DNA from 3 places in the Actinoplanes sp. NPDC051343 genome. Region 1 is predicted to be linked to each of the others. Evidence: riboswitches for the same ligand, from Rfam matches in the RefSeq annotation. Region 1 holds a riboswitch; each other region holds the start of a gene.
What was found. Region 1 has a riboswitch for cobalamin ahead of bluB (5,6-dimethylbenzimidazole synthase). Riboswitches for the same ligand answer to the same signal wherever they lie in the genome.
Positions count from the first base shown of each region.

Region 2: another riboswitch for cobalamin. It lies ahead of ACIA5C_RS20080 (HoxN/HupN/NixA family nickel/cobalt transporter); the one in region 1 lies ahead of bluB (5,6-dimethylbenzimidazole synthase).
Region 3: another riboswitch for cobalamin. It lies ahead of ACIA5C_RS13080 (magnesium chelatase subunit D family protein); the one in region 1 lies ahead of bluB (5,6-dimethylbenzimidazole synthase).

Region 1 is NZ_JBITEL010000003.1:64,507-70,950, reverse strand. Features, by position in the region: gene ACIA5C_RS10920 (hypothetical protein) at 1-972, shown strand, start outside; gene ACIA5C_RS10915 (purine-cytosine permease family protein) at 948-2,405, opposite strand; gene ACIA5C_RS10910 (glycoside hydrolase family 3 C-terminal domain-containing protein) at 2,597-5,434, shown strand; cobalamin riboswitch at 5,446-5,647, shown strand; gene bluB (5,6-dimethylbenzimidazole synthase) at 5,689-6,333, shown strand.
Region 2 is NZ_JBITEL010000005.1:564,938-571,381, forward strand. Features, by position in the region: gene ACIA5C_RS20060 (SpoIIE family protein phosphatase) at 1-76, shown strand, start outside; gene ACIA5C_RS20065 (DUF5134 domain-containing protein) at 113-700, opposite strand; gene ACIA5C_RS20070 (cytochrome c oxidase assembly protein) at 697-1,701, opposite strand; gene ACIA5C_RS20075 (heavy metal translocating P-type ATPase) at 1,692-3,902, opposite strand; gene ACIA5C_RS20080 (HoxN/HupN/NixA family nickel/cobalt transporter) at 4,018-5,082, opposite strand; cobalamin riboswitch at 5,123-5,257, opposite strand; gene ACIA5C_RS20085 (hypothetical protein) at 5,253-5,405, opposite strand; gene ACIA5C_RS20090 (PucR family transcriptional regulator) at 5,530-6,444, opposite strand, start outside.
Region 3 is NZ_JBITEL010000003.1:549,118-555,561, forward strand. Features, by position in the region: gene ACIA5C_RS13070 (gluconokinase) at 1-673, shown strand, start outside; gene ACIA5C_RS13075 (hypothetical protein) at 694-1,182, shown strand; cobalamin riboswitch at 1,362-1,490, shown strand; gene ACIA5C_RS13080 (magnesium chelatase subunit D family protein) at 1,548-3,575, shown strand; gene cobO (cob(I)yrinic acid a,c-diamide adenosyltransferase) at 3,575-4,159, shown strand; gene ACIA5C_RS13090 (cobyrinate a,c-diamide synthase) at 4,153-5,508, shown strand; gene ACIA5C_RS13095 (type II secretion system protein) at 5,515-6,108, opposite strand; gene ACIA5C_RS13100 (hypothetical protein) at 6,105-6,444, opposite strand, start outside.

The sequences.
Region 1 (6,444 bases):
GATGAGGTCATGGCGGCCAGCCAGGAGGCGGTCGACCTGCGGCGAGAGCTGGCCGCGGACAACCCGCAGGCCCACCTGCCCGCCCTGGCCCGGTCGGTGAACAACCACGCCGTCCGATTGGCCAACGTAGACCGCGTTGAGGCACTGGCCGCCGGCCAGGAGGGCGTCGATCTGTACCGGAAACTGGCCGAGCATGACCCCGACGCCCACCTGCCCGACTTGGCCTGGTCGGTGAGCAACTACGCCGTCCGGTTGGCCGAGGCAGGCCGTCGCGTCGAGGCGATGGAGGCAAGCCGGCAAGCCGTCGAGTTGCGGCGGAGGCTGGCCGCGGACAACCGCGACGCCTACCTGCCCGATCTCGCCTCCTCGCTGAACAACCACGCCATCCGGTTGGTCGAGGCAGGCCGTCCCGTCGAGGCGATGGCCGCAGGGCAGGAGGCCGTCGACCTTCACCGGGAATTGGCCGAGGGTAATCTCGAGGTTTACCTACCCGGCTTGGCCGCCTCGGTGAACAACTACGCCGCCCAGCTGGCCGGGGTGGGCCGGGACGCTGAGGCGCTGGTGGCCAGCCGACAGGCCGTCGACCTGCGGCGGGAGCTGGCCACGAGCAACCGCAACGTCTACCTGCCCGACCTGGCCACTTCGGTGAGAAACCACGCCATCCAGCTCGGGCGGGCCGGTCAGGGTGGTGAAGCGCTGGTGACCGGCCGGCAAGCCGTTGATCTCTACCGGGAGCTGGTCGCCGATAACCGCGACGCCCACCTGCCCGGCCTGGCCAACGCTCTGTGGAACGTGGGCTCTATCGCCCTCGTGTCCGGCGAGATCGACGATGACGTGATCGCGCTGACGGCGGAAGGCGTCGCGTACTTCGACGAACTCGGCGCAGAGCAGCCTGCCACTTTCGGCGATCAGCGCGCGGGCGCCGCGGCAACGCTCGCCAATCTTTGTCAGGCCCGCGACGCTTCTTCCTGACGCACCCGGCGGGCGCTGCCGAGCAGCGTGCCCAGCAGGCCGATCGCCAGGGCGACCAGAATGCCCAGCCCGGCGAAGGCCCAGGCGCCGTCTTTGCCGCCGAGCCCGAACGGTCCGAGCAGGTAGCCCTGCCAGCTGAGCCAGCCCGCGTACGTGTTGGTGACCAGGCCCCAGCCGATCGCCGTGCCCACGATGACGAGCGCCAGGGGCAGCGGCCGCACGCTGCCGTAGCGGCCGCGCGGGTCGAACAACTCGTCCTCGGCGTAGTCTCGGCGGCGTAGCGCCACGTCGGCCAGCATGACGCCGCACCAGGCCGCGATCGGAACGCCGAGGGTGATCAGGAAGCCCTGGAACTCGCCGATGAAGCTGCTGCCGAAGAAGACCACGTAGATCGTTCCGGCGATCATGATGATGCCGTCGACGCCGGCGGCCAGGTAGCGCGGGATGCGGACGCCGGCGGTGAGCAGGGCGAGCCCGGACGAGTAGATGTCGAGGACGGCGCCGCCGATCAGGCCGAGCACCGCGGCGATCGCGAACGGCACCAGGAACCAGGTCGGCAGGATCGTGGTCAGCGCGCCGATCGGGTCGGCGCCGACCGCGGCGGACAGGTCCTTGGACGAGCCGGCCAACAGCAGGCCGAAGATCAGCAGGACGACCGGTCCGAGCGCGGCCCCGAAGGTGGTCCAGGCGAAAACGCCTCGGCTTGATGCCGTACGCGGAAGGTAGCGCGAGTAGTCGGCGGCCGCGTTGACCCACCCGAGTCCGAAGCCGGTCATCAGGAACACCAGCGCGCCGATGACCTGCTGCGTCGACCCGGAGGGCAGGGCCGACACCGTCGACCAGTGGATGTGCCCGGCCGCCAGAATGATGTAGACCACTGTGAGAACCGCGGTCACCACCGTAATGATCGTCTGCAGGCGCATGACCGCGGCGAAACCGGCCACCCCGGCCAGCACGGTGACCAGCGAGACCACGACGAGCGCGACGACTTTGGTGCCGGTGCCGCCGCCCCAGCCCAGCCGGTCGAACACGGTCGCCGTGGCCAGCGTCGCCAAAATCACGAGCACGGTCTCCCAGCCGACCGTGAGCAGCCAGGACAGCCCGGCGGTGAGGCGGTTGCCGTTGACCCCGAAGGCGGCCCGCGAAAGCACCATGGTCGGCGCCGAGCCGCGCTTGCCGGCCAGCGCGATCACGCCGCACAGCGCGAACGACACCACGACGCCGACGACCCCGGCGATCACGGCCTGCCAGAATGAGATGCCGAAGCCGAGCGTGAACGCGCCGTAGCTGACGCCGAGCACCGAGATGTTGGACGCGAACCAGGGCCAGAACAGTGACCGCGGTGTTCCGGACCGCTCGTGCTCGGCGACGATCTCGATGCCCTTGAGCTCGATCCCGCCGGGACCGCCCGCCATCGTCTGCGTACTGGCCATCGCCGACCGCCTCTCCACCGGGCATCTATGGTCATCTTGCCGCGCCGGATGGTCACTGAACATCCCGAAGCTGGAGTTCTTGGTCGCAATCCCGGAACCACGGCCCACTTCCATCGCGGCGTAAAAGAAGCGATGCTGGAAATCCGGTCGATTTCCCCGTCGACATACCGCATCGATGCTCGGAGTCCCCCATGCTTCGAAGTCGTCTCGCGGCGATCCTCGCTGTCCTTCTGGCGATCGTCGCCCTCCCCGCTGCCCCGGCCATGGCGGCCGACCAGCCCTGGATGAACACCGCACTCGCCCCGGTCGACCGGGCGAACCTCCTGCTCGCGGCCATGACCCAGGCCGAGAAGCTGACCATGCTGCATGGCGGCGGCTCCTGCGGCTATGCGGGCTGCATACCGGCCAACACCCGCCTCGGCATCCCGGCCCTGCGCCTGCAGGACGGCCCGGTCGGCGTCGGCGACGGCGCCACCGGGGTCACCCAGCTGGCCGCCCCGGTCGCCGGCGCGGCCAGCTGGGACACCGCACTGATGAAGCAGTACGGCAGCACGCTCGGTGCCGAGCAGTGGGGCAAGGGCACGAACGTCGTGCTCGCGCCCACCATCAACATCGTCCGTGACCCCCGGTGGGGACGCGCGTTCGAGTCGTTCGGCGAGGATCCCTACCTGGCCGGGCAGATGGGTGCCGCCGACATCCAGGGCATCCAGAGCCAAGGGCCGATGGCGCAGGTCAAGCACTACGCCGTCTACAACCAGGAGACCAGCCGCAACAGCTCGGCCGACAACGCGATCGTCTCCGACCGGGCCGAGCGGGAAATCTACCTGCCCGCGTTCGAGACCTCGGTGAAGCAGGGCGGCGCCGACTCGGTGATGTGCTCGTACTCGGCCATCAACGGGCCGTTCGCCTGCGAGAACGGGCCGCTGCAGAACCAGGTTCTCAAAGGCGACTGGGGCTTCGACGGCTTCATCACCTCGGACTGGGGCGGCACCCACTCCACGGTCGCGTCGGCCAACAACGGTCTCGACATGGAGATGCCCGGCAGCACCTACTACGGAAATGCCCTGACCACGGCGGTCGCCAACGGGCAGGTTTCGCAGGCGACCATCGACGACCACGTCCGCCGCATTCTTACGTCGATGTTCCGGCAGGGCTTGTTCGACCGTACGCAAACCGGAACGATGGCCGCGACCGTCACCTCGGCCTCGCACACCGCCCTGGCCCGGCAGGTCGCGGCCGAAGGCAGCGTCCTGCTGAAGAACAGCAACGCCGTCCTTCCGGTGCCGGCGACCACGAAGTCGATCGCGGTCCTGGGCGCGCCTCTCTATCAGGGCGGCGGCAGCGCGGGCGTGAACTCGTCCGGCTCGGTCAGCCCGTACCAGGGCATCGTGACCCGGGCCGGCAGCGGCGTCACCGTCACCAACTCCCCCGGCACCGCGAGCGCGGGCATCACCGGCCTGGCCGGGAAGTGCATCGACGTGGCCGCAGCCAACAACGCCAACGGCACTGCGGTTCAGCTGTACGACTGCAACGGCAGCGGCGCGCAGTCGTGGACCGCCGCCGCGGACGGCAGCCTGCAGGCGCTCGGCAAGTGCATGGACGTGACCGGGGCCGGCACCGCCGACGGCACCAGGATCGAGCTCTACGACTGCAACGGCAGTCCGGCCCAGAAGTGGACCGCCACCGGCGGCACCCTGGTCAACACCGGTTCCGGCAAGTGCCTCACCGCGCCGGCCTCGACCAACAGCACCCAGCTGCAGATCAGCACGTGCAACGGTTCGGCCGGTCAGAAGTGGACGCCGCCGAGCACGAACGCCCACGACCAGGCGGTGGCGGCCGCCCGGGCCGCCGATCTGGCGGTGGTGTTCGTCGGCAAGTTCGAGTCGGAGGGCAGCGACCTGTCCGACATCAACCTGCCCGCCGACCAGAACCAGTTGGTCACCGACGTCGCGGCGGCCAACCCGAACACGGTCGTGGTGGTGAACAGCGGCTCCGCGGTGGTCATGCCGTGGGCCGGCTCGGTCCGCGGCATCATCGAGAGCTGGTACCCCGGTCAGGAGTACGGCAACGCCCTGGCCTCGCTGCTGTTCGGCGACGTCGACCCGTCCGGGAAACTGCCCGTCACCTTCCCGGCCTCGCTCGCCGACGTGCCCGCGCACACCGCCGCCCAATGGCCGGGACAGAACAACACCGTGCAGTACTCCGAGGGCATCGACGTCGGGTACCGCTGGTACGACCGGCAGAACAAAACCCCGGCCTTCCCCTTCGGGTTCGGCCTTTCCTACACCTCTTTCGCGTACGCGAATCTGACCGTTGCCGCACCCGACGCCGCCGGCAACGTCGCCGTCTCGTTCGACATCACCAACTCCGGCACCCGGGCCGGTGCCGAGGTCGCCCAGGTCTACGTCGGCCAACCGGCCTCGACCGGCGAGCCGCCCAGGAACCTGCGCGGCTTCGCCAAGGTCAGCCTCAACCCGGGGCAGTCCCAGCGGGTGACCGTCACCCTGGACCCGCGCAGCTTCCAGTACTGGAACGGCGGCTGGGCCGGTGCGGGCGGCACCAGCCAGATCCTGGTCGGCGCCTCGTCGCGCGACATCCGCCTGACCGGCTCGGTGACGACCGGGTCTTCGGGGTCGACGGCGCTCGCGCGTACGGGATGGACCGCGACGGCATCGCCGTCGAGTGCCTCCGATGTGCCGGCCCGGATGCTGGACGGTGACAACGGGACCCGCTGGAGCTCGGGAACGCCGATGGCCAACGGCAACACGGTCACGCTCGACCTCGGTGCGGCCCGGACCTTCAGCAAGGTCGTGATGGATTCGGGCGGCAGCACCGCCGACTACGCCCGGGGCTACCGCATCGATGTGTCGACCGACAACAGCACCTGGCGCACCGCGGGTTCGGGCACCGGCAGCGCGGCCCTGGTGACCGCGACGATCGGCAGCCAGACCGCCCGCTATCTGCGCATCACCCAGACCGGCTCGGCATCGTCGTGGTGGTCCATCGCCGAGCTCAACCTGTACACGTAGAGTGCCCGTTGGCACGAACTAGTCAGCGAGGTGCCCCACCCTCGGGCGGGGAGAATCGGGAAGCCGGTGTGAATCCGGCACGGGCCCGCCGCGGTGACCGGGGAGCCGCCGCCCACGCGCGACAAGCGCAGCCACTGGCCGAACGGCTGGGAAGGCGGGCGGTCAGGTGAAGATCCGGGAGTCCGAAGACCGGCCTCGCGTCTGACCGGCCCTGGGGCATGCCCCAGGGCCCATGACGCAGCGGGAGCCTGCCCATGTCCGACCATCTCAGCGACCTCTACGACGTCATTCACCGCCGGCGCGACGTGCGCGCTCAGTTCACCGGCGCGCCGATCCCCCGCGATGCCCTCGACCGCGTCCTGGCCGCCGCCCACGCCGCGCCCAGCGTCGGGCTGACCCAGCCGTGGGACTTCATCCTGGTCGAGGATGCCGGCCTGCGGGCGGCCTTCCACATTCACGTCCAGGACGAGCGCGACACCTTCGCGGCCGGTCTGACCGGCGCCGAGGCCGAGCGGTTCGCCCGCATCAAGATCGACGGCGTCCGGGAGGCTTCGCTGTCGATCGCGGTGACGTACGACCCCGACCGGGGCAGCCCAGCGGTCCTCGGTCGGCACGCGATCGCCGACGCCGGGCTGTACTCGGTCTGCCTGGCCATCCAGAACCTGTGGCTGGCCGCCACCGCCGAGGGGCTGGGGGTTGGCTGGGTCTCGTTCTATCGGGAACCGTTCCTGCGGCAACTGCTCCACCTGCCCGCTCGGGTGCGGCCGGTCGCCTGGCTCTGCCTGGGTCCGGTGAGCCACCTCAACGAGGTCCCCGACCTGGAACAGCACGGCTGGCGCCGGCGCCGCCCCTGGCAGGCTGCGGTCCACGTCGACCGCTGGCCCGGCGCGACCGTCTGAGCACGCCCCGGTGGCCCGCCCCTTGATGGTTGCGCTAGGCGGCCGCAGACGTTCGGGCGGGCCACCGGGCTCCGCGTCTCGGCCTATGCGCTGGGCGACCGGCGCGACCGC
Region 2 (6,444 bases), on a different contig from region 1:
CGCCGACATCGTCACGCACGTGGCGGCCAACCGCGACGACGACGTCGCCGCGCTCGCCGTCCGCCTACCGGCCTGACCGCGTGCCCGCGTTTCGTCGGTCCAGGAAGAGACCTCAGGCCATGGCGAGCAGGGCCAGCCCCATACCGATGCTCATCAGGCCGTGGCAGAGCGACGACCAGCTCAGCGGCTGTGGACGGCCGACCGCCGGCCCGAGCCGTAGCCCCCGGAAGATCCACCAGAACGCGACCGCGACCAGATAGCCGCCGAGCAGCCCGCTGACCCATCCGGTGACACCGATCGGACCGGCCGGCATCGACATGCCGTCCATGGCCATGCCCGGGTGAGAGCCCGCTGAGGCCTGGGCCGGCATCGAGACGCCCATCCAGACCATGGCCGCCATCGAGGAGGCGAAGAAGATCGGCACCAGGCGGCGACCGGTCGACCGGAACGTCCGGGCCACGAACCAGCCGGTCGAGGCGGTGAAGACGGCCGCCCAGACCGGGACCGGGACGACTTCGCCCCACGGCCAGATCATGACGATCATCGAGATCCCCATGACCAGGTGCAGTGCCTCCGAGATCCAGGTCTCGGCGATCGGCCCGGGAAGACGCCGGGGGCGCAGGCAGCGCGCGAGGTGATAGCCCGAGGTCAGCACGAATGCCGCGCTCAGAACCCAGCGCAGGGAGGCCAGACCGATCATCGGGCGGCGTTCCGATCCCGCTCGGCCATTTCGGCCAGCCAGGCGTTGTACGCATCGAGCCGCTGCTCGTCCTCGTCGACGTCGCGGCGTACCGCGGTGCCCGCGGGCAGATAGCCGGTGTACCGGTCCATCGTGGCGCGCCGGGCACTCTCGACCCAGCGCATGCGCAGACTGTTGCGGTTGCGGCCGGCCACCCACGGCACCAGTGCAGTCAAGATCAGTCCGATCATGATCGTGTCGCCGCCGACCCACATGGTGGCGCCGCCGTAGTGCACGTCGGTGAGCGGGTCGGGCCCCCACGTGTGGTGCTGCGCGGCGTACGCCGGCCAGGGGTTGCTGCCGGCCATCAACAGGGTGATGCCGGTGAACGTGTCGACCGACATGGACAGCACCAGCACGAGCATCTTGGCCGGGTGCGACAGCCGCCACCGGATCGGCTCCGCCCCGAAGCCGGACAGCAGGTAGAGGTAGCCGGACACCAGGTAGGCGACCTGCTCCCCCGCGGCCGCCCACCGGTGGGTGATCGCGACGTTGTTGAACGACGTCAGGTGGGTGCCCACGACGACCGCCGTGTATAGCGCGAACGCCACCAGCGGATTGGTCACCGCGGTGACCACCGGCGAGCGCAGGACCCGCTTGATGCGCGTGTGCCACGGGTTGCGGGTCGCGTGCAGGGCCAGGATCAGCGGCCGCCCGTGGATGATCAGAGCCGGCGCCGCCATGATCAGCAGCAGATGCTGTCCCATGTGGATCCAGAAGAACGTGGTGCCGTAGCGCTCGATCGCCGACAGCGTGGCAACGGCGATCACGCCCAGCCCGGCCAGGAACGATCCGGTGCGCAGGAGCGGCCAGCGGCCGCCCGGGTGCTTCAGGTCGACCCGGGCGACGCCCCACAGGTAGAGGATCGCCGCGATCACCAGCGGAACGATCACCAGCGGGCGGACCGTCCAGTCGGCCGCGAGCTGGGCCGAGGTCGGTCCGGCCGCGAAGTTCAGCGCCATCGGGTCCCCGGACCGGCAAAGCCCCGCAGGCGCAGGCTGTTGGAGACGACCAGCAGCGATGACAGGGCCATCGCCCCGCTGGAGATCAGCGGGTTGAGCAGGCCCGCGGCGGCGATCGGCAGCGCCAGCACGTTGTAGCCGAACGCCCACAGCAGATTGACCCGGATCGTGGTCAGGGTGCGGCGCGCCAGCGCGATCGCGGTGGGAACGATGTCCAGGTCGTCGCGGACCAGGATGATGTCGGCCGCCCCGATCGCCACGTCGGTGCCGCTGACCACGGCCATGCCCAGGTCGGCGCGGGCCAGCGCGGGAGCGTCGTTCACCCCGTCACCGACCATGGCCACCACGCGACCGGCGGCCTGGAGGCGTTCGACGGTGGCGGCCTTGTCGGCCGGCAGCACCTCGGCGATGACCTCGTCCACGCCGATCGTGGCGGCGACGGTCTCAGCGGTGGCCTTGTTGTCGCCGGTCAGCAGGACCGTCCGCAGGCCCATCTCCCGCAGCGCGGTCACCGCGGGCGCGGCCGACGGCTTGACGGTGTCGGTCAGCAGCAGACCGCCGATGACCCGCCCGTCGACGGAGACCAACACGACGGTGCCGGGCCGATTCACCCAGTGGGTTTCCGGCTCGTCGAGCAGGCGGGGTGATCCGACCAGGACGACGCGGCCGTCGACCCGCCCTCGGGCTCCGAGTCCGGGCAGCGCCTCGAAATCCTCGACACCGGATAGACCACCGTTCTCGCGCAACGCGTACGCGGCGACGACCCGGCCGACGACATGTTCGGCGGCGTTCTCCACCGCCCCCGCGTCGGCGAGCAGCGTGGCCCGGTCGACCCCATCGGCGGTCCAGACGTCGACGACCTTCATCCGGCCGGTCGTCACGGTCCCGGTCTTGTCGAGCACCACGGTGTCGATCGCCCGGGCCGACTCCAACGCCTGGTGGCCCTTGACGAACACACCCAGCTGGGCGCCCCGCCCGGAGGCGGCGAGCAGCGCGGTCGGGGTGGCCAGGCCGAGCGCGCAGGGGCAGGCGATGATCAGCACGGCGAGCCCGACGCTGATCGCCCGCTCCGGCGCGGCCCCGGCGAACGACCAGGCCAGACCGGTGAGCACGGACAGCATGATCACGGCCGGCACGAACACCGACGAGATGCGGTCGGCCAGGCGCTGCACGGCTGCCTTGTCGGTCTGGGCGCGCTGGACGAGGCGTACGAGCTGGGACAGCTGAGTGTCGGCGCCGACCCGCCCGGCCCGTACGATCAGGCGCCCGGCCACCGTGACCGTCCCGCCGGTGACCGCGTCGCCCGGTCCGACCTCGACCGGCACCGACTCGCCGGTCATCGCCGACGTGTCGACCGCGCTCGAACCCTCCACGACCTCGCCGTCGGCGGCGATCGTCTCGCCCGGCCGGACCACCAGCCGGTCGCCGACCCGGATCGCGGTCGCCGGAACGCGCTCCTCGGCGCCGTCGGCGCCCAGCCGGGTCGCCTGCTTGGCGCCGACCTGAGCCAGGGCGCGCAGCGCGTCGCCGGCCGCCCGCCGGGCCTTCGCCTCGAACATCCGCCCGGCGAGCACGAACACGGTCACCCCGGCCGCGACGTCGAGATAGATCGAGCCACCCGGCTGGAAGAGCAGGCCCCACGCCTGGCCACCGGACGGCGCGTCGCCGTCGTGGAAAACGGTGTAGAACGACCACACCGAGGCCGTGGCCACACCCAGCGAGACCAGGGTGTCCATCGAGCTGCCGCCGTGCCGTGCGGCCACCAGCGCCTTGCGGTGGAACGGCCACGCGCACCAGGTCACCACCGGCAGCGTCATCGCCAGCAGAACCCACTGCCACCCCGGGAACCGCAGCGAGGGCACCAGCACCAGGGTGGTCGACAGGTCGGCCAGCGGTACGCCGAGGAGCAGCGCGACCACCAGCCGCCGCCACAGCTCGCGCACCCGGTCGACGTCGCCCGCCTCGGGCTTGACCAGCGCAGCGCCGTAGCCCGCCTTCTCGATCTGGGCGATCAGCGCCTCGACCGGAACCGCGCTGGTCAGCCGCACGGTCGCCTTCTCGGTCGCCAGGTTGACCGACGCCGACACGCCGTCGAGTTTGCCGAGCTGTTTCTGCACCCGGGCGGCGCAGGCCGCGCACGTCATGCCGGTCACCGCGAGCTCCAGCTCGAGCGTTGACGCAGGTGCGGGCGCTGTTGTCACCACCACGCCGCCAATGTACGCACGGCGGCGGTGCCCGTACCGCGTCCCCGTCAAGCCGAGATTGAGGCCACTGGAACTACAAGAGCCCGGCGAACGACAGTACAGAGGGCGTGACTCAGGATCGGTCGGGATTGGCCCACCGGTCCTCGACCCGGGCGAGCCGCCAGTAGCCGATCGCCACGATCCAGGTCAGGGCGAACAGGCCGACGACGAGGAAGCCGACGTTGTTGAGGTCGATCTCGCTGACCCAGCTGGTGAACGGGTCGGCCAGCCCCGCGTCGTCGTGCAGCACCCCGATCAGCTCGATCGAGCCGACCAGGAACGCGACCGCGACCGACAGGCCGGTGATGGAGATGTTGTAGTAGACCTTGCGCACCGGATTGAGGAACGCCCAGTCGTAGGCGACGCTCATGAACAGGCCGTCCAGGCAGTCGAGCAGGCTCATCCCGGCGGCGAACAGCAGCGGGAGCGTCATCACCGCGTACCAGGGAAGGCCGGCGGCAGCTCCGCTGCCGGCCAGGACCAGCAGCGCGATCTCGGTGGCCGTGTCGAAGCCGAGGCCGAACAGCAGACCGACGAAGTACATCTGTCCGGGCCGGGTGATCGCGCGGGTCAGCCGGCCCAGGACCCGGGCCAGGAATCCGCGGGCCTGCAGGTGTTCCTCGAGCTTCTGCTCGTCGAGTGCGCCGGAGCGCATGGCCCGGAAGATCCGCACGATGCCGACGAGGGCGACCAGGTTCAGCGCCGCGATCACGTAGAGGAAGCCGCCGGAGAGTGCCGTGCTGATCAGGCCCAGCGCCGTGCGCGCGGTCGTCCCGTCGGTGGTCAGGTCCTCGACCGCGTGCGCGCCCGCCGCCACGAGCGCGGCCATCGCGGCCACCACGCTGGCATGCCCCATGGCGAACCAGAACCCGACCGACTTGGGCCGCCGGCCGTCGCCGCGCAGCTTGCGGGTGGTGTTGTCGATCGCGGCGATGTGGTCGGCGTCGAAAGCGTGCCGCAGCCCGTACGTGTAAGCGGTGACGCCCAGACCGACCCCGAAAGCCTGCGTGCCCAGGTGCAGATGCGCCGGCCCGATCACCCCCAGCAGCAGGCCGAACCCGACGACGTGCAGCACGGCGATGAACCCCAGCAGCCCGGCCGACTGCCACCAGTCACGCGACGTCCAAGTGGTGAACATGATTCCGACGACCTCCTGCGGGATCTCGCGTCCCGCGTGCTCAGGTCTGGTGATCGACGGAGGTCTGACTCCCAGCCCACGGGCTGGTCACAGTGGCGCGACCGCGCCGGCTTCCCACCGGCTTCTCCGACGATCTTTGACGCTCAGGAGAGTAGCCGCCGGCCGGAACCCTACCGACGGGAGCGGCGGTCGAGGCGGTGGCGCAGCTGCTCCAGACGGCGCCGGTTCTCCGGGCGGGCCGCGAACTGCTGGGCCTGCTGCGCGAGCCGGCGCCCCTGAGTGCTGCGGAGGAATCGAAGAATGCGTTGCCCGATGGATGTCATGCTTCGACGATGCCCGCGGGTTCGGGCCGTACCGGGTTCGCGGCCGGACAAAGTCGGCGGTCGTTCGTTGCCGGAACCCGGCAAAGTTTACGGTGGGGGTGAGGGTTTACGGTGGGGTGAGGGTTTACGGTGGGGTGAGGCCGAGCGCGCGGGCGCCGAGCAGCGCCGTCTGCAGGACGAACCGGTCGGACGGTGCGGACGGGTCGCGGCCGGTGAGCTCGCGGATGCGGTGCAGGCGGTACGTGATCGCGCGTACCGAAAGATGCAGCCGCGCCGCGGTGGCGGTGGTGTTTCCGCCGGTGGCCAGGTACGCCTCGAGGGTGTCGCGCAACGGCCCGGCACCGCCGCGCGCAGTTTCCAGCGGGGTGAGCACGGCGTCGATCAGGTCGCTCATCGCCTCGCGGTCGCGGGTCAGGACGCGGTAGACCAGCAGTTGCTCGGCGTGCACCACCGGGTCGGTCAGGCCAAGGCGCCCGGCGAGCTCGAGGGCGTCGAGGGCCTCCCGGTAGGACAGGGCGACGCTGGCGACGCCACGATGCGCCCGCCCGACACCGACGCGGTCCCCGGCGGTGCGGGGCAGAGCCGCGACCAGGCTCGGCGACGGCAGCACGGCGACCATCACGCGGTGGCGGGTGGAGACCAGGAAGTCGGTGGCGGACGCCGCCGTCAGGGCCGAAGCGGCCTGCGACAGCAGGGGGCTGGTGTCGGTCACCGCGACGGTGCCGCGGATCACGGCGACGGCGTGGGTGCCGGTCAGATCGAGCCCGTACCGTTCGGCGCGCGACAGCATGGCGGCCGGGTCGCCGGTCCCCTCGAGCAGGTCGTCGACGAATTCGCGCCGGTCGGACTCCTCCAGCCGCAGCGCGGTGCGCCGGGCCGTCTCGTGGCCGTCGGCGATCGCGGCCACCGCGTCATCGACGGCGTGCAGCACGATCTCGCCGGTCCGGCGGATCGCCTCCGAGTCGTCCGCGCCCACGGTGGGCAGCAGCCGCCAGGCCCGCCACGCGGCGGACAGGTAGAGATCGATCAGCGCACGCAG
Region 3 (6,444 bases), 480 kb from region 1:
CAACAATGCCGGGTCGGTGGTGCGCTGGGCCGGGCAGAGCTTCGCCGGCGGGTTCGAACGGCCGGGCGCCGAAGGCGAGGACGCCGACGAGCGCGACGCGGCGCTGCTGATGGAGGCCCAAGGCGCGCCGCCCGGTAGCGAGGGCCTGCTCTGCCTTCCTTACCTGCTGGGGGAACGGGCGCCCTGGTGGCGGCCCGGGCTGCGCGGGGCCTACCTCGGGTTGCGGCGCGAGCACGGGCGGCCCCATCTCGTACGGGCGGCGGTCGAGGGCGTCTGCCAGCAGTTGGCGCTGGTGCGCGACTCGTTCGCGGCCGAAGGGTTCGAGGTGCGCGAGGTGCGGGCCACCGGGGGCGCCGTCGCCTCCGAACTGTGGGTGGGTGTGCTGGCGGCGGCGCTCGACCTGCCGGTCGCCGTGGCCGACACCCCGGAGGGTACGGCGATGGGGGCCTGCCTGCTGGGCCTGCACGCGCTCGGTGAGCTGCCCGACCTCGACCATGCGGCGGCGCTGGTCGCGATCGGCGAGCCGACCCGGCCCGACCCGGACAACGCCGCGCTCTACCGCCGGATGCGCCCGCTGGTCGAGAAGTCGGCCCTGGCCATGATCGAAACCGTGCAGGAGCTCGACCGGCTCGCCCCGCCGGCGCTGCCGACGACCGACAAGGGGCTGACCTGAGGCTGATTCGGCCGCCGACGATGAAGGTCGGTGGCCCGCTGCCGTACGTCGCCTTTCTCTACCTCGGCGTCTCGCTGCTCGCGCGACCGCACGCGACCGTGTGGCATGTGGCCGGCCTGGTGCTGCTCGTGGCGGCGTTTCCGCCGTTCACGGTCAGCATCTGGCGGTTCTTCCGGGACAGGCCGGCCGCGCGGGGGGACTTCCCGGTCGACCGGCCGGTGGCCGGGATCGAAGCCGACGACCGGGGGGAGTGGCTCTACTCACCGTCGGCCGCGGGGACGGAGATCGAGTTGCGGCTGCGGGGGCAGCGGTACGTGGCCGCCTTCCCGCCACCGGAGACGCAGGCCTATCGCCGGGTGATCGCGGGGATCACCGAGACGCTCAACGGAGGGGTCCGGAGCGTCGACGTCAATGCGGCCTTCGCCGAGGTGATCGGGAGGGAGCCGTTCCGCCATCGGGGTCCGACCCCACCGACGCTGACGGATCGGCTCCTCGGATTGACCCGGTGAGAGCGGGGCGCCGACCGCGCGCGCCGGGCGGCCCCGGGGCAGACGCGCTGTATGTCACGGTCGGGAGCGGGGCGCCGACCGCGCGCGCCGGGCGGGCCGGGGCAGAGGCGCTGTATGTCACGGTCGGGCGCGTTGACGTTTGGGGCGCCGGTGGGAAAGCATGGCGGCGAGCGGTTGCGGAGGAACCCGGTGCGAGTCCGGGGCGGTCCCGCCACTGTGACCGGGGAGCTCACCCGCAAGGTTTGCCACGGCCTGCTGGACGGGCCGGAAGGTGGCGGGGCGGCGGCGATCCGGGAGTCAGGAGACTCCGGCCGCTCGGTTGTGCTCAGCGCGCGGGCGTGGACACCCGCGCAGGAGGGAAATACGTGACGCCGTACCCGTTCTCGGCCGTGGTCGGGCTCGATGACCTACGCCTTGCCCTGCTGCTCACCGCGGTTTCGCCCGCGGTCGGTGGTGTGCTGGTGCGAGGCGAGAAGGGCACCGCCAAGAGCACCGTGGTGCGTGCCCTGGCCGCCCTGCTCCCCGACGTCGCCGTGGTGCGCGGCTGCCGGTTCGCCTGCGATCCGGCCGCGCCCGACCCGCAGTGCCCGGACGGGCCGCACGAGGCCGGGGCGCCGAGCGTCCACCGGCCGGCCGCGCTCGTCGAACTGCCGGTCGGCGCGACCGAGGACCGCGTGGTGGGCACGCTCGACATTCAGCGGGCGCTGGCCGACGGGGTCAAGGCGTACGAGCCGGGGCTGCTCGCCGCCGCGCACCGGGGGGTGCTCTACGTCGACGAGGTCAACCTGCTGCCCGATCATCTGGTCGACCTGCTGCTCGACGCGGCGGCGATGGGCCGGGCGCACGTCGAGCGGGACGGGGTGTCGGTCAAGCATGCGGCCCGGTTCCTGCTGGTCGGCACCATGAACCCGGAGGAGGGCGAGCCGCGGCCGCAGCTGGTCGACCGGTTCGGGCTGGTGGTGACCGTGTCGGCGCCGCGCGATCCGGTGCAGCGGGCCGAGGTGGTGCGGCGGCGGCTGGCGTACGAGCTCGACCAGGACGCGTTCGGGGCCCGCTTCGAAGGCGACGAGAAGGAGCTGGCGGCGCGGATCGTCGCGGCGCAGAAGGTGCTGCCGGGTGTGACGCTGCCCGACCGGGAGCTCGACCGGATCGCCCGGGTCTGCCTGGCCTACGGGGTGGACGGGATGCGGGCCGACATCGTGGTGGCCCGGTGCGCGGTGGCGCTGGCTGCCTGGCACGGGCGGTCGGAGGTCACGGCCGGCGACGTGGCCGACGCGGCTCGGCTGGCGTTGCCGCACCGGCGGCGCAAGGATCCGCTCGACCCGCCCGGCACCGATGAGGAGAAGCTCGAGCAGGCGCTGAACGAGGCCGAGAACGACCTGCCCCCGGATTCGCACGGTTCGCCGGACGATGACGACGATCCGGACGGCGGCCCGCCGCCGCCCCCACCCCCGCCGCACGGCCCGAACGGCCCGAACGGCGACGGCAACGAGGGCCCGCCGCCGGGCACCAACGGCGACGGCAGCCAGGGGCCGCCCCCGGGTAACGAGCCGGGCGTGGACCCGCCACCGGCTGACGCCACGAACCGGGACGAATCGCCCACCGGCGGGACGGCCCCGAGTGCGCAGGCCGGAGCGGCCCCGGTTGCTCCTGGCGCCGCGTTCCGTCCGCGTACGCTCTCGATCGCCAGACGCGGTGAGGGTGGGCATTCCGGTCGGCGTTCGCCGGCCTTCGCCCGGCGAGGCCGGGTGATCGGCTCGCGGGAACCGCGAGGGAAGCTCGCCGGTGCTCCCCACCTGCCCGCCACCCTGCGTGCCGCCCTGCACCGTGGCGCCCGCCGGGTGGGTCCGGGCGATCTCCGCGAGGCCGTGCACGTCGGCCGCGAGGCCAATCTGGTGCTGTTCGTGGTCGACGCCTCCGGTTCGATGGCGGCCCGCAAGCGGATGACCCTCGTCAAGACGGCGGTCCTGTCCTTGCTGCGCGACGCCTATCACCGCCGCGACCGGATCGGCATGATCACCTTCCGGGGTCACGAGGCCGAGCAGGTGCTGCCGCCGACGTCGAGTCATGAGGTCGGTGTGCTGCGGCTGGCTTCGCTTCGCACCGGCGGCCGCACGCCGCTGGCCGCGGGGTTGAGACAGGCGGCCGCCACCATCGCCACCGAACGCCGTCGCGACCCCCGCCGCCGGCCGCTGCTGGTGGTCGTCACCGACGGCCGGGCGACCAGCGGGCCCGACCCGGTCACGCTGGCGCCCCTGCTGAACGGGGTCGCGACCGTCGTCGTCGACTGCGAGTCGGGTCCGGTGCGGCTCGGCCTGGCCCGCCGCCTGGCCTCCGCGCTCGACGCCGATCTGATGCCGCTGGACACCCTCGAGATGCGGAGGACCGCCTGATGCCTCAGGGCAAGGTGGAAGTCGTACCGGATGACGGGCTGACCACCCGCCAGCGCCGCCGGCAGGCCGTTCTGGCCGTGCACACCGGCGACGGCAAGGGCAAGTCGACCGCCGCGTTCGGGATGGCGTTGCGGGCCTGGAACGCGGGCTGGCCGATCGGCGTCTTCCAGTTCGTGAAGTCGGAGAAGTGGCGGGTCGGCGAGGAGGCTGCCCTCAAGAAGCTCGGGGGCGTCACCTGGCACAAGATGGGTGAGGGCTGGTCGTGGATCCAGCGGGCCGGCACCGAGCGTGACCACGCCGCCGAGGCGGCCGAGGGCTGGGCCCAGATCAAGCGGGATCTGGCCGCCGAGACGTACAAGTTCTATGTGCTCGACGAGTTCACCTACCCGATGAAGTGGGGCTGGGTCGACGTCGACGACGTGGTGGCCACGCTGGCCGCCCGTCCCGGCACCCAGCACGTCGTGATCACCGGCCGGTACGCGCACCCGTCGCTGCTCGAGGCGGCCGACCTGGTGACCGAGATGACCAAGGTCAAGCATCCGATGGACGCGGGCCGCAAGGGCCAGCCGGGCATCGAGTGGTGAGCGTCCCCCGCGTCGTCATCGGCGCTCCCGCCTCCGGGCACGGCAAGACCACGGTCGCTACCGGCCTGCTCGCGGCGTTCGCCCGCCGCGGGGTACCAGTGGCGCCGTTCAAGGTCGGCCCCGACTACATCGACCCCGGCTACCACGCCCTCGCCGCCGGCCGCCCGGGCCGCAACCTCGACCCGGTCATGGTCGGCTCGGACCGCATCGCGCCGCTGTTCGCCCACGGCTCGGCCGGTGCCGAACTGGCCGTGATCGAGGGCGTGATGGGGCTTTACGACGGCCGCACGGGCGCGGGGGAGGACGGCTCGACGGCCCAGGTCGCGGGCGTGCTGCAGGCCCCGGTCATCCTGGTCGTGGACGCGGCCGCGCAGGGCCGCTCGGTGGCCGCGCTGGTGCACGGTTTCCGCAGCTTCGGCACGGTCCGGCTGGCCGGTGTCATCCTCAACCGGGTCGGTTCCGACCGCCACGAGCAGATCCTCCGCGACGCCTGCGAGGAGGTCGGCACGCCCGTGCTCGGCGCCCTCCGCCGGGCCGGCGCGGTCGCCGCCCCATCGCGACATCTGGGCCTGGTGCCCGCCGCCGAGCGTCGGGCCGAGGCGCAGGCCTCGGTCGATGCGCTGGCCACCCTGGTGGCCGCCGCGGTCGACCTCGACGAGGTCGCGGCGATCGCCCGGTCGGCGCCGCCGCTGGCGGCTTCGTCCTGGAGCCCGCTTGCCGAGGATCCGGTGCCGGGCCGTCCGACGGTTGCGCTGGCCGGTGGTCCGGCTTTCAGCTTCTCGTACGCCGAGACGGCCGAGCTTCTCGCCGGCGCCGGCGCTTCGGTCGTGACCGTCGACCCGTTACGGGACGAGAAGCTCCCCGAGGGCACCCGCGCGCTGGTCGTCGGCGGCGGTTTCCCCGAGGTGTACGCGGCCGAGCTGTCGGCCAACGAGCCGCTGCGCCGGGCGGTCGCCGACCTCGCCGCCGCGGGCGGGGCGATCGCGGCCGAGTGCGCGGGTCTGCTGTGGTTGTGCCGCACGTTGGACGACGCCCCGATGTGCGGGGTCCTCGACGCGGACGCCGCCATGACCCCGTCGCTGACCCTCGGCTATCGGGACGCGGTCGCGCTCAGCGACAGCCCGCTGGCCCCGGCGGGCACGCGGGTGACCGGCCACGAGTTCCACCGCACGACGGTGCACCCGCGCTCGGGGCTGTTGCTGTCGCCGGCCGCCGGGGCGGCGTGGCAGTGGCGCGGCGGCGACCCGGAGGGCTTCGCCTCGCCCAACGTGCACGCCTCCTATCTGCATCTGCACTGGGCCGCCGACCCGGGGCTGGCCCGCCGGCTGGTGGCCGCGGCGGCCGCCTGACCGGTGTCATTGCCAGGTCGGGTCGTCGAGCGTGCTCTCGGTCAGCATGGCGGCCACGTACTGGCAGAGGCCGGAGCAGACCGGCGAGTTCCAGGTGATCACGACGACGACCCGGTACATCGGCACGTACAGGTTGCGCACAGCGGACGTGACCACGGTGCAGTCGCCGCCGGTCTTCGCCTGCCAGCACGAGCCGACGTACCACCAGCGCTGGTAGGGGGTGGAGTCGCTGGTCAGCTGGATGGTTTCAGGCGCGGTCGGCAGGCCCTGCACCGCGGTCGACGCGGGCAGCAACGGGTCCTGCCACGCCGGCTCGGTGCGGGTGGCGGCCAGGTATTCGCCCGCGGCCGGCGCCTGCCACTCGGCCTGCACGGCCGCCTGGGTGCGGCCCAGCAGCACGTTCGAGCCGGGCAGCTGGCTGACGTAGTCCATCGAGCCGGCCGCCAGCTGCACCGCCACCTGCGTGTCGGCCTGCCGGTGCTGGACGGTGGAGGAGCGCACGAAGAACACCGCCAGGCTGGCCATCACGGTGCCGACGATGCCGAGCGCGACCATGGTCTCGACCAGCGTGAAGCCCCGGTCGGCGCGGTGCCGGCTCACTGCTCGATCACCCGGGCCAGGCCGGACGTGCTGACCGGCGGCACCGCGTCCCACTTCTGCAGGTAGTCGCCGGTGCACGCGTCCAGCCCCACCCAGTCGGCCTGCACCGCGGAACCGGCCGGCAGCGGAGCCAGGCACTGGCCGATCCAGGATCCGGTGCCCTCGATGCGGTACTTCTCGTCGTAGACGGCACCCTTGTCGCCCCGCGCCCACCAGACGAAGTCGGCCGGGGCCACGGCCGCGGACAGCGGGCACGCCGCCATGGTGACCTTGGTCTGGCCGGTGGCGGGCGCCTTCAGGCACACCTTGGTGATGCCGTCGGTCTTCGTCACGTAG